Regions from separate parts of the Microbacterium wangruii genome, predicted to be linked through region 2. Evidence: predicted binding sites of a transcription regulator. Region 2 holds the regulator's gene; the other holds the start of a gene.
What was found. Region 2 encodes LexA, which represses DNA repair genes until DNA is damaged. Its sites were predicted from a motif close to TCGAACANNTGTTCGA; they were not measured.
Positions count from the first base shown of each region.

Region 1: QNO26_RS03720 (HNH endonuclease signature motif containing protein) is a predicted target of LexA. The motif match lies at 2,211-2,226, and genes of this name have one in related genera.

Region 1 covers NZ_CP126742.1:795,249-799,507, forward strand. Annotated here, with positions in the region: gene QNO26_RS03710 (ABC1 kinase family protein) at 1-307, shown strand, start outside; gene QNO26_RS03715 (nuclear transport factor 2 family protein) at 362-721, opposite strand; gene QNO26_RS03720 (HNH endonuclease signature motif containing protein) at 840-2,189, opposite strand; gene QNO26_RS03725 (hypothetical protein) at 2,302-3,228, opposite strand; gene QNO26_RS03730 (aggregation-promoting factor C-terminal-like domain-containing protein) at 3,417-4,259, opposite strand, start outside.
Region 2 covers NZ_CP126742.1:2,184,848-2,189,106, forward strand. Annotated here, with positions in the region: gene hisB (imidazoleglycerol-phosphate dehydratase HisB) at 1-536, opposite strand, end outside; gene QNO26_RS10405 (histidinol-phosphate transaminase) at 533-1,627, opposite strand; gene QNO26_RS10410 (LysM peptidoglycan-binding domain-containing protein) at 1,693-2,052, opposite strand; gene lexA (transcriptional repressor LexA) at 2,307-2,999, shown strand; gene metE (5-methyltetrahydropteroyltriglutamate--homocysteine S-methyltransferase) at 3,082-4,259, opposite strand, start outside.

The sequences.
Region 1 (4,259 bases), 1.4 Mb from region 2:
TGTCACGCAGGCGGCGTCGACGGCGTCGATCGCGGCAGGGCTGCCGCGGCGGATCAACGACGTCATCGAGCGGATCGACGAGGGCGCGATCGCCGTCGAGACGCCGCGGCTCGACCGGCGGCTGGCGCGGCTCGAGCGGGCGGCGCGGCGGGTCGTGTCGGCCATCCTCTTCGGCGGTCTGCTGGTGGGAGGGGTGCTGCTGCGTCCCGCCGAGGAGGCGTTCGGCACTGTGCTCATGGTCGCCTCGGTGCCGCCCCTGCTGCACGCCCTGTTCGCAGGGATGGTGGGCCCGCGCGGTCCCGCCTGAGGCGCCGCGGGGCGGTGGAACGGCGGAGCCGCGGGGAACGGTGGAGCGGCCGGCTCAGGTGGTACCCGGCTCGGCACGCTCCCGGCACCACTCGACGAACTTCTTCGCGCGACCATCGGGAGCGAAGTGCACCTCCCAGAGGTTCACCCAGTTGGTGTCGCCCGGGTAGTCGATCGTGCCGCGGATGATGCCGAGATCATCGTTCTCGATCAGTACGTCGAGATCGTGCTGCGGGTCGGCGCCCTCGGATTCCGGCCATGCAGCGAGGATCGCGTCGATCCCCCGCGCGGGATCGGGGTCGTCGGGCCGGAACCAGTATTCGGCATCGTCGGCGAAGATGGCGCGGACGTCGTCGGGGTTCTCGGTCTGCCAGGCGGTGATGTAGCCGTCCAGCCAGGTGCGTGTTCTGCTCATGGCGATGGTCTACTCCGGGGTGCGGACACTGCGCAGTGGGATTGACAGGCGGTCGGGCGGTTCGGTCGGGCGGTTCGGTCGGGCGGTTCGGTCGGGCGGTTCGGTCGGGCGGTTCGCCTCAGAAAGGCGCCGGATCGAACTCGGGTTCGGTGGCGAAGGCGACCTCGCTGACCGGGCGGTCGATGTACACCCGACCGGTCGGGGAGGTCCACCTCAGCACGCCACCGGCGTCTTGCTGGACGCGCCAGGGAGAGTGGTGCTTGCCGCTGTGATGTCGTCTGCAGAAGTGGGCGAGATTCGCGATCGCGGTCGGTCCGCCGTGCGCGTGATCGATGGTGTGATCGATGTCGCACAGACGCGCCGGTATCCGGCAGGCGGGGAACCGGCAGTGCTGATCGCGCGTGCGCAGATGCCGGCGCATCTCTTCGGAGGGACGGTAGCGGTCGACGGCGAGAACGGCGCCCGAGACCGGGTGGGTGAGGATGCGGTCCCATCCGGGTGCCCCGGCCGCCAGGGTGCGCGCTGTCACAGCGTCGATCGGCCCGTGCCCGACGAGGGTGGTCGGCTCGAATGGGTCGGCGACATGATCGCCGATGAGCGTGAGTACCGGCACCGTGACCTGGATGTTCGCGCGGATCGCCTCACGTCCGCCCGGGATCGATACCGAGGAGGGCATGCCGGTGAGCAGCAGATCGCTCAAGGCGTCGGCCCGCAGCTCATTCAGGGTGCGGGTGTCGGGGGTGGCATCCGACGGGACGTCGTCGACCGGGAGGAGCGCGTCGTCATCGTCCGAGGCGCTGCGTGCGGTCTGGGCGATGCGGGCGATCTGCGAGATACGGTCGTACGCGCCGTGGGCGAGTGCGGCGGGGAGGATGGCGACGAGTTCGGCCATGCCGTCGTCGAGGTCGGTGAGGGAGACGCTGCGCCGCAGCCGTGCCTGCCGGTGGCGCTCGTCGAAGGTGGTCTCGGCGAACCACTGGGCGCGCAGCCGCGCGATCGGCGCCACCCGCGTGGCCGCTTCGGATTCGGCGTAGGGCAGGATGGCGGCTTCGTACTTGGCACGCAGTTCAGGACGCGCGATGATCGCGCCGTTGCCGACGATGACCCGCACGTGGGCGCTGGAGATGCGGCCCGCCTCGAGCGACGCGAGGGTGGCCGGGTAGTCGTTGACGAGGGTGGCGGCATCAGCCATCTGGCGCTGCACGGTGCGGTCGCTGACCCGCCAGGCGGCGGCGATCTCGGATGCCGCGATGCGGTGCGGCATCTCGGCTTCGGAGCGGTGCTGCAAGCCGGCATCCATCACCCAGTCGTCGACGATGGCACCGCTCGCGGCGAGCAGCCGGGCCTCGTGCGCCTGCAGGCGTGCCATCTGCTGCCGCACCCCGACGAGGTCGGGAAGCACCTCGCCGAGCCGGTCGACAGCACGCGCAGCGGCTTCGTCGGCGGGGAGGTACCTGGTTCTCGGCATGCATCCATTGTCGCGCAACCCTAGGACATTTGTTCGAGTAACAGCAGTGCCTGTGGATAACGTGCAACGACGAGCGGGGCGCCCAGCCAGCGGTGCGGCCGCTCGGGGGGAGTCAGGCGCGAATCTCACGGGGGCGGCGCAGGAGCGCACGGAGCCCCAGTCCGATCGCCGCCACGACGATCGCCGTCAGGATCGGTCGCATCGCCAGTGCCGGCTCGAACAGCGCCATGCGGAAGACCCCGAGCCCGTAGTCGAGCATGTCGGCGGGGCTTTCCGCCAGCACGCGTGAGCCGACTGCATTGGTCAGGCCGGTGACGACGGCCGGGGTCACCCACACGATGACGATGGCGGCGATGGCCGCGATGACCCTTCCCGCCGTCGACACTCCCGTCCACGTGATCGCCGCGCCCACCAGCACGGCGGGCACCCACTGCACAAGCCACAGGGCAGCGGGGAACTCCGGGGGAAAGGAGCCGAAGGGCACGATGATCGCAGACAGCCACCCGCCCGCGGCGGCCGAGCCCACCGCGAGACCGATCAGCGCGCCGGCCTGCGGCGCGGTCGCGATGAGTGTGGTCGCTGCCAGGCCGATGGCGATCGTGAGCACGCTGCCGAGGGTCAGCCCCGTCACATAGATCGCCGATTCTGTGCGCTCCTGCAGCGTTGCGGCCACCGTGGCGGCGGTCTGCGCGACGGCACCCAGCTGGACGAGGCCCACACCCGCAAGCAGAAAGCCGGTTGCCCGCCGTCTCGAGCGGGCGCCGAGCGCGCGGCCGCCGATGCCGGCGAGGGCAGCACCCACGACGATCACGGAGAGGATCAGCCCCACGGCGTATTGACTGAACGGCAACAGGATGATCGGCGGGACGCCGGGCGTGAACGCCCACAGGTTCTGCGTCGGCATCCGCGCTCCGGTGAGGAGCCAGGGGAGGAGCCCGACCAGCGCGGCCGTCGCCCCGGTGAGCGGAAAGAGCCAGAGCGGACGGGTGCGCTGCGGGACCCTCTTCACCGACCCGGACGTGATGGGCTCGGGATTCATGGCTTCTTCGATGGGCTCGACGCGGACCGGCGGCGCCAGCCTACGTGCGGGTGAGCGGTGTCAGGGAGCATCACCACGGAGCCGCCCCGCCGGATCTTCCGCTGGGCTCCCCGTCGAGCGGGCAGGTGACGCAAGACGAAGGCGCCGGTGGCGGGCTGAACCCGCGCACCGGCGCCTTTCGTCGAAGCTCAGTACCAGCCGACGGACTGCGAGTGGCCCCAAGCGCCGCACGGAGATCCGTAGCGCCCGGAGATGTATCCCAGGCCCCACGCGATCTGCGTCGCGGGGTTGGTCTGCCAGTCGGCGCCGGCGCTGGCCATCTTGCTGCCGGGGAGCGCCTGCGGAATGCCGAAGGCACCGCTGCCGGCGTTGTACGCCTGGTAGTTCCAGCCCGATTCCTTGTTCCACAGCGACACGAGGCATCCGAACTGGTCGTCGCCCCAGCCGTACCCGGCGAGCATCGAGTGCGCGGTGGCCTGGGCATCGGCCGGGCTTGTGCCGCCCACGGCGCCGCCGGAGGCATAGACGGGGCTCGGGCTCGCGGGAGCGGACGAGCCGCCGGAGCTGCTCGGGCGCGCAGCGGCCTCGGCCGCCTCTGCCTCCGCGGCAGCGGCGGCCGCAGCGGCCTCCGCCTCGAGTCGGGCCTGCTCGGCAGCAACGCGCTCGGCTTCGGCGGCGACGGCGGCATCCAGTCGGCCGCGCAGGCCGGCGGTCGCCTCGTTCACCGTGCCGGTCTCGGCGGCGACCTCGTCGGTCGTCTCATCCAGGTCCGCGAAGGGAAGTGCCTGTGCCCTCTCGAGCTGCTGCACAGCCGTCGAGAGCCCTGCGGTGTCGACGGTGGTGTCGGGCGCGCCGATGTCGAGGCCCGACGCGGCGATGTCGGCGGCGACGGCCGTGGCCGCGGCGACAGCGGCCTGCGCCGCGGCGAGCGCCTGGTCGGCCTCCGAGGCGGGGTCGTCGGCCGTCTTCACCTGCGCGGCGGCCTCGGCGTGCAGGGGCGTCGTGGACGACGCCAGCTCGAAGACGGGCGG
Region 2 (4,259 bases):
AACGCCTTGTACTCCGCCTCGGCGATGTGATGCGGATCGCGACCTCCCAGCACCCTGACGTGCACGGTCATTCCGGCGTGGAAGGTGATCGCCTCGAACGTGTGACGCACGAGCGAGCCCGTGAAGTGGCCGCCGATCAGGTGGAACTCGTAGCCGGCGGGCTCCCCCGTGTGCACGAGGTAGGGCCGGCCGCTGATGTCGACGACGGCCTGAGCCAACGCCTCGTCCAGAGGCACCAGCGCGTCGCCGTAGCGGGAGATCCCGCTCTTGTCGCCCAGTGCTTCGCGGATCGCCTGGCCGAGCACGATCGCGACGTCCTCGACGGTGTGGTGCGCGTCGATGTCGGTGTCGCCGGAGGCCCGCACCGTGAGGTCGGTCAGCGAGTGCTTCGCGAAGGCGGTCAGCAGGTGGTCGAAGAAGGGCACGCTCGTGTCGATGTGGCTGCGACCGGTGCCGTCGAGGTCGAGGTCGAGCTCGACGGACGATTCGCTGGTGGCGCGGCGCACAGACGCGGTGCGCGCCTCGGGACGGGTCATGACCCCGAGTCTATCGACGCCAGCGCGTCGAGGAACGCGGTCGTCTCCTGCTCGGTCCCCGCCGTCACCCGGAGGTGGTGCGGGATGCCGACGTCGCGGATGAGCACTCCCCTGTCGTAGAGCGCCTGCCACGTGGCGGCGGGGTCGGCGACGCCGCCGAACAGCACGAAGTTCGTCCACGACTCGTGGGGCTCGTATCCCAGCGCCTCCAGGGTCGCCGAGATGCGGTCGCGCTGGGAGACGATCTCGTCGACCATGCCCAGCATGACCGGCGCGTGCCGCAGCGCGGCGGTGGCGGCCGCCTGAGTGAGTGCGCTGAGGTGGTACGGCAGCCGCACCAGCCGCAGGGCGTCGATCAGCGCGGGATCGGCTGCGAGGTATCCCACCCGCGCTCCGGCGAAGGCGAAGGCCTTGCTCATGGTGCGGGACACCACGAGCCGCTCGCGCCCCGGCATCAGCGTCACCGCCGACCGCGCGTCGCGTGGGGCGAACTCGACGTACGCCTCATCGACGATCACGACACCGGCTGTGGCCTCGTAGACCGCCTCGACCACGTCGAGTGACAGCGGCGTTCCGGTGGGGTTGTTCGGCGCGCAGAGGAAGACCACGTCGGGCGCCGCCTCCGCGACCTGCGATGCCGCGTCGTCGGGAGCGAGGGTGAAGTCGTGCGCGCGGTGACCGGCGACCCAGGTGGCTCCCGTCCCCCGCGTCAACAGCGGGTACATCGAGTAGGTCGGCGCGAAGGAGAACGCGGTGCGGCCGGGACCGGCGAACGCCTGCAGCACATGCTGCAGCACCTCGTTCGAGCCGTTCGCCGCCCAGATCTGGTCGCGGGACAGGCCGTGGCCGAGGTACTCGGCGAAGGCCTCGCGCAGCGCCGTGAACTCGCGGTCGGGGTAACGGTTCACGTCGCGCAGCGCACGAGCGACGGCGTCGAGGATGTCGCCCGCGACCTCGTCGGGAACCGGATGCGTGTTCTCGTTGACGTTCAGAGCGACGGGGAGTGCCGCCTGCGGAGCGCCGTACGGCGTCTGGCCGCGCAGATCGTCGCGGAGGGGGAGGTCGTTGAGACTCGGGATCACCCCTCCCATGCTAGCCAGCCCGGCCATCAGTGGGCTCGGCCCCAGGTCGGAACGTATCGCCCTCGCACCCGGCCTCACGGCGCGGCGGTGTACTCCCAGGGGATGGACAGTCGCTGACCGGCGGCGACCACGGAGGACTCGAGGGCGTTCAGCCGCACGATCTCGTGGATGACGTCGCGCGGGTCGGCCTGGGGCGCGACCTCTTCGGCGATCGACCACAGCGATTCGCCCGCAGCGACGGTGACCATCTGGAACGAGCCGGCCGGAGCGGAGCGGTCCCCGCTGGCGAGTGCACCTCCCCCACTGAGGGCGGCGGCGCCGACGGCGATGACGATGGGGAGGGCGGCGAGACCGGTGAACACCCGGCGACCGCGGGCGGTGAGCCGCAGCCGCGTGGCGGACGACGTCGGTCCGGCGAGCTGGATGGTGGTCATGGAGTCCTCCTCTGTGGCGATCTTCGCATCCGACCTTCGGCCAGGAAGGCCGGATGCGAAGTTCTTTTCCGAAGTTATCTTCGATGTTCTAGGGTGTCAAGCACGGGACCGGTCGGATATCGAATCGCACGCGACACGCGTGGACCTCTGCGCCGCGGCATCCGGCACCGGATACGGTTTCGATAGGAGCACCCCATCACGGACCTCCGACATTCGAAGACGCTGCCTCGCGCGGCGAGACGGGAGAAGGCTCGATGACCGACGCGACACCGGCCGGCCGCGAGCGGGACAAGCCGCAGACGCGGCGGCGCAAGAGCCTCAGCGAGAAGCAGCTGGCGATCCTCGAGGTCATCCAGCGCTCGATCGCACGGCATGGCTACCCGCCGAGCATGAGGGAGATCGGCGACGCGGTGGGACTCAAATCGCTGTCGAGCGTGACCCACCAGCTCAATCAGCTCGAGCTGAGCGGATACCTCCGGCGCGACCCCGGCAAGACGCGCGCCATGGAGGTGCTGATCGACCTGCCCGGCTCTGCCGCCGAGAATCCTGCCGATGCCGCGCCCAGCGTCGGCGACGCCGCGCTCGTGCCGCTCGTCGGCCGCATCGCCGCGGGCGTGCCGATCACCGCCGACCAGCAGGTGGAGGAGATCTTCCCGCTGCCGCGCCAGCTGGTGGGCAAGGGTGACCTGTTCATGCTGAAGGTCAGCGGCGAATCGATGATCGATGCCGCGATCTGCGACGGCGACTGGGTGGTCGTCCGCTCGCAGCCCACAGCCGACAACGGCGACATCGTCGCGGCGATGCTCGACGGCGAGGCGACGGTCAAGACGTTCCGCCAGCGCGACGGTCACACGTGGCTGCTGCCGCGCAACAGCGCGTTCGAGCCGATCCTGGGCGACGAGTCGGTCGTGCTGGGCAAGGTGGTGGCGGTGCTGCGCGCGGTATAGCCGCGACCGCGCGTACGCCGCGTGACATGACGAGGGGATGCCGCACTGCCGCGGCATCCCCTCGTGCGTCCCCGCCGGGAGGTCAGGCCCGCACCGCCACCTCCTCGCGCACCACGCGCGCGGCTGAGACGAGGTTCTCCAGCGACGCGACCGTCTCGGCATAGCCGCGGGTCTTCAGTCCGCAGTCGGGGTTGACCCACACCTGGCCGATCGGCAGCTCGGTGACGGCGCGCCACAGGAGGCCCGCGATCTCGTCGACGGACGGCACCCGGGGCGAGTGGATGTCGTACACGCCTGGCCCGACGCCGCGCGCGAAGCCCGAGGAGCGGATGTCGCCGATCACCTCGCCACGGCTGCGGGCCGCTTCGATGGAGGTGACATCGGCGTCCAGCGCAGCGATCGCATCGATGACGACGGCGAACTCCGAATAGCACAGGTGCGTGTGCACCTGGGTGGCGGGGACGGCGCCCGCGGTGGCGAGACGGAACGCACCGACCGACCACTCCAGGTAGTGCGGCTGGTCGGCGCTCTTCAGCGGCAGCAGCTCGCGCAGGGCGGGCTCGTCCACCTGGATGATGCGGATGCCGGCCGCCTCGAGGTCGGCGATCTCATCGCGGAGGGCGAGCGCCACCTGGTCCGCGGTCTCGCCCAGCGGCTGATCGTCGCGCACGAACGACCACGCCAGAATGGTCACCGGCCCCGTCAGCATCCCCTTCACCGGAGCCGCGGTGAGGCTCTGGGCGTAGGCCGACCACCCCACGGTGATGGGGGCCGGCCGAGAGACGTCTCCCCACAGGATCGACGGGCGGGTGGCCCGCGATCCGTAGGACTGCACCCAGCCGTTGCGGGTGACGGCGAAGCCGTCGAGGTTCTCGGCGAAGTACTGCACCATGTCGTTGCGCTCCGCCTCGCCGTGCACCAGCACGTCCAGCCCCAGGCGCTCCTGCAGCTCGATCACCCGGCGGATCTCGTCGCGCAGGAAGCCGTCGTACTGCGCGGCGGTCAGTTCTCCACGCGCAGCGGCGGCGCGGGCACGGCGGATGTCGCCGGTCTGCGGGAAGGAGCCGATCGTCGTCGTCGGCAGCACGGGGAGTCCGAGCTCACGCTGCGCGGATTCCCGCGTGGCGGCTGCGGCCCGCGAGTAGTCGTCGGGACTCAGCGCCGCTGCTCGCGGCCGGACCGCCCCGTCGCGCACGCCGGGGGCGGCGTGCCGGTCGGCGAGCGCAGCGGATGCCGCCGCCAGCTCGTCGGCGATGCCCT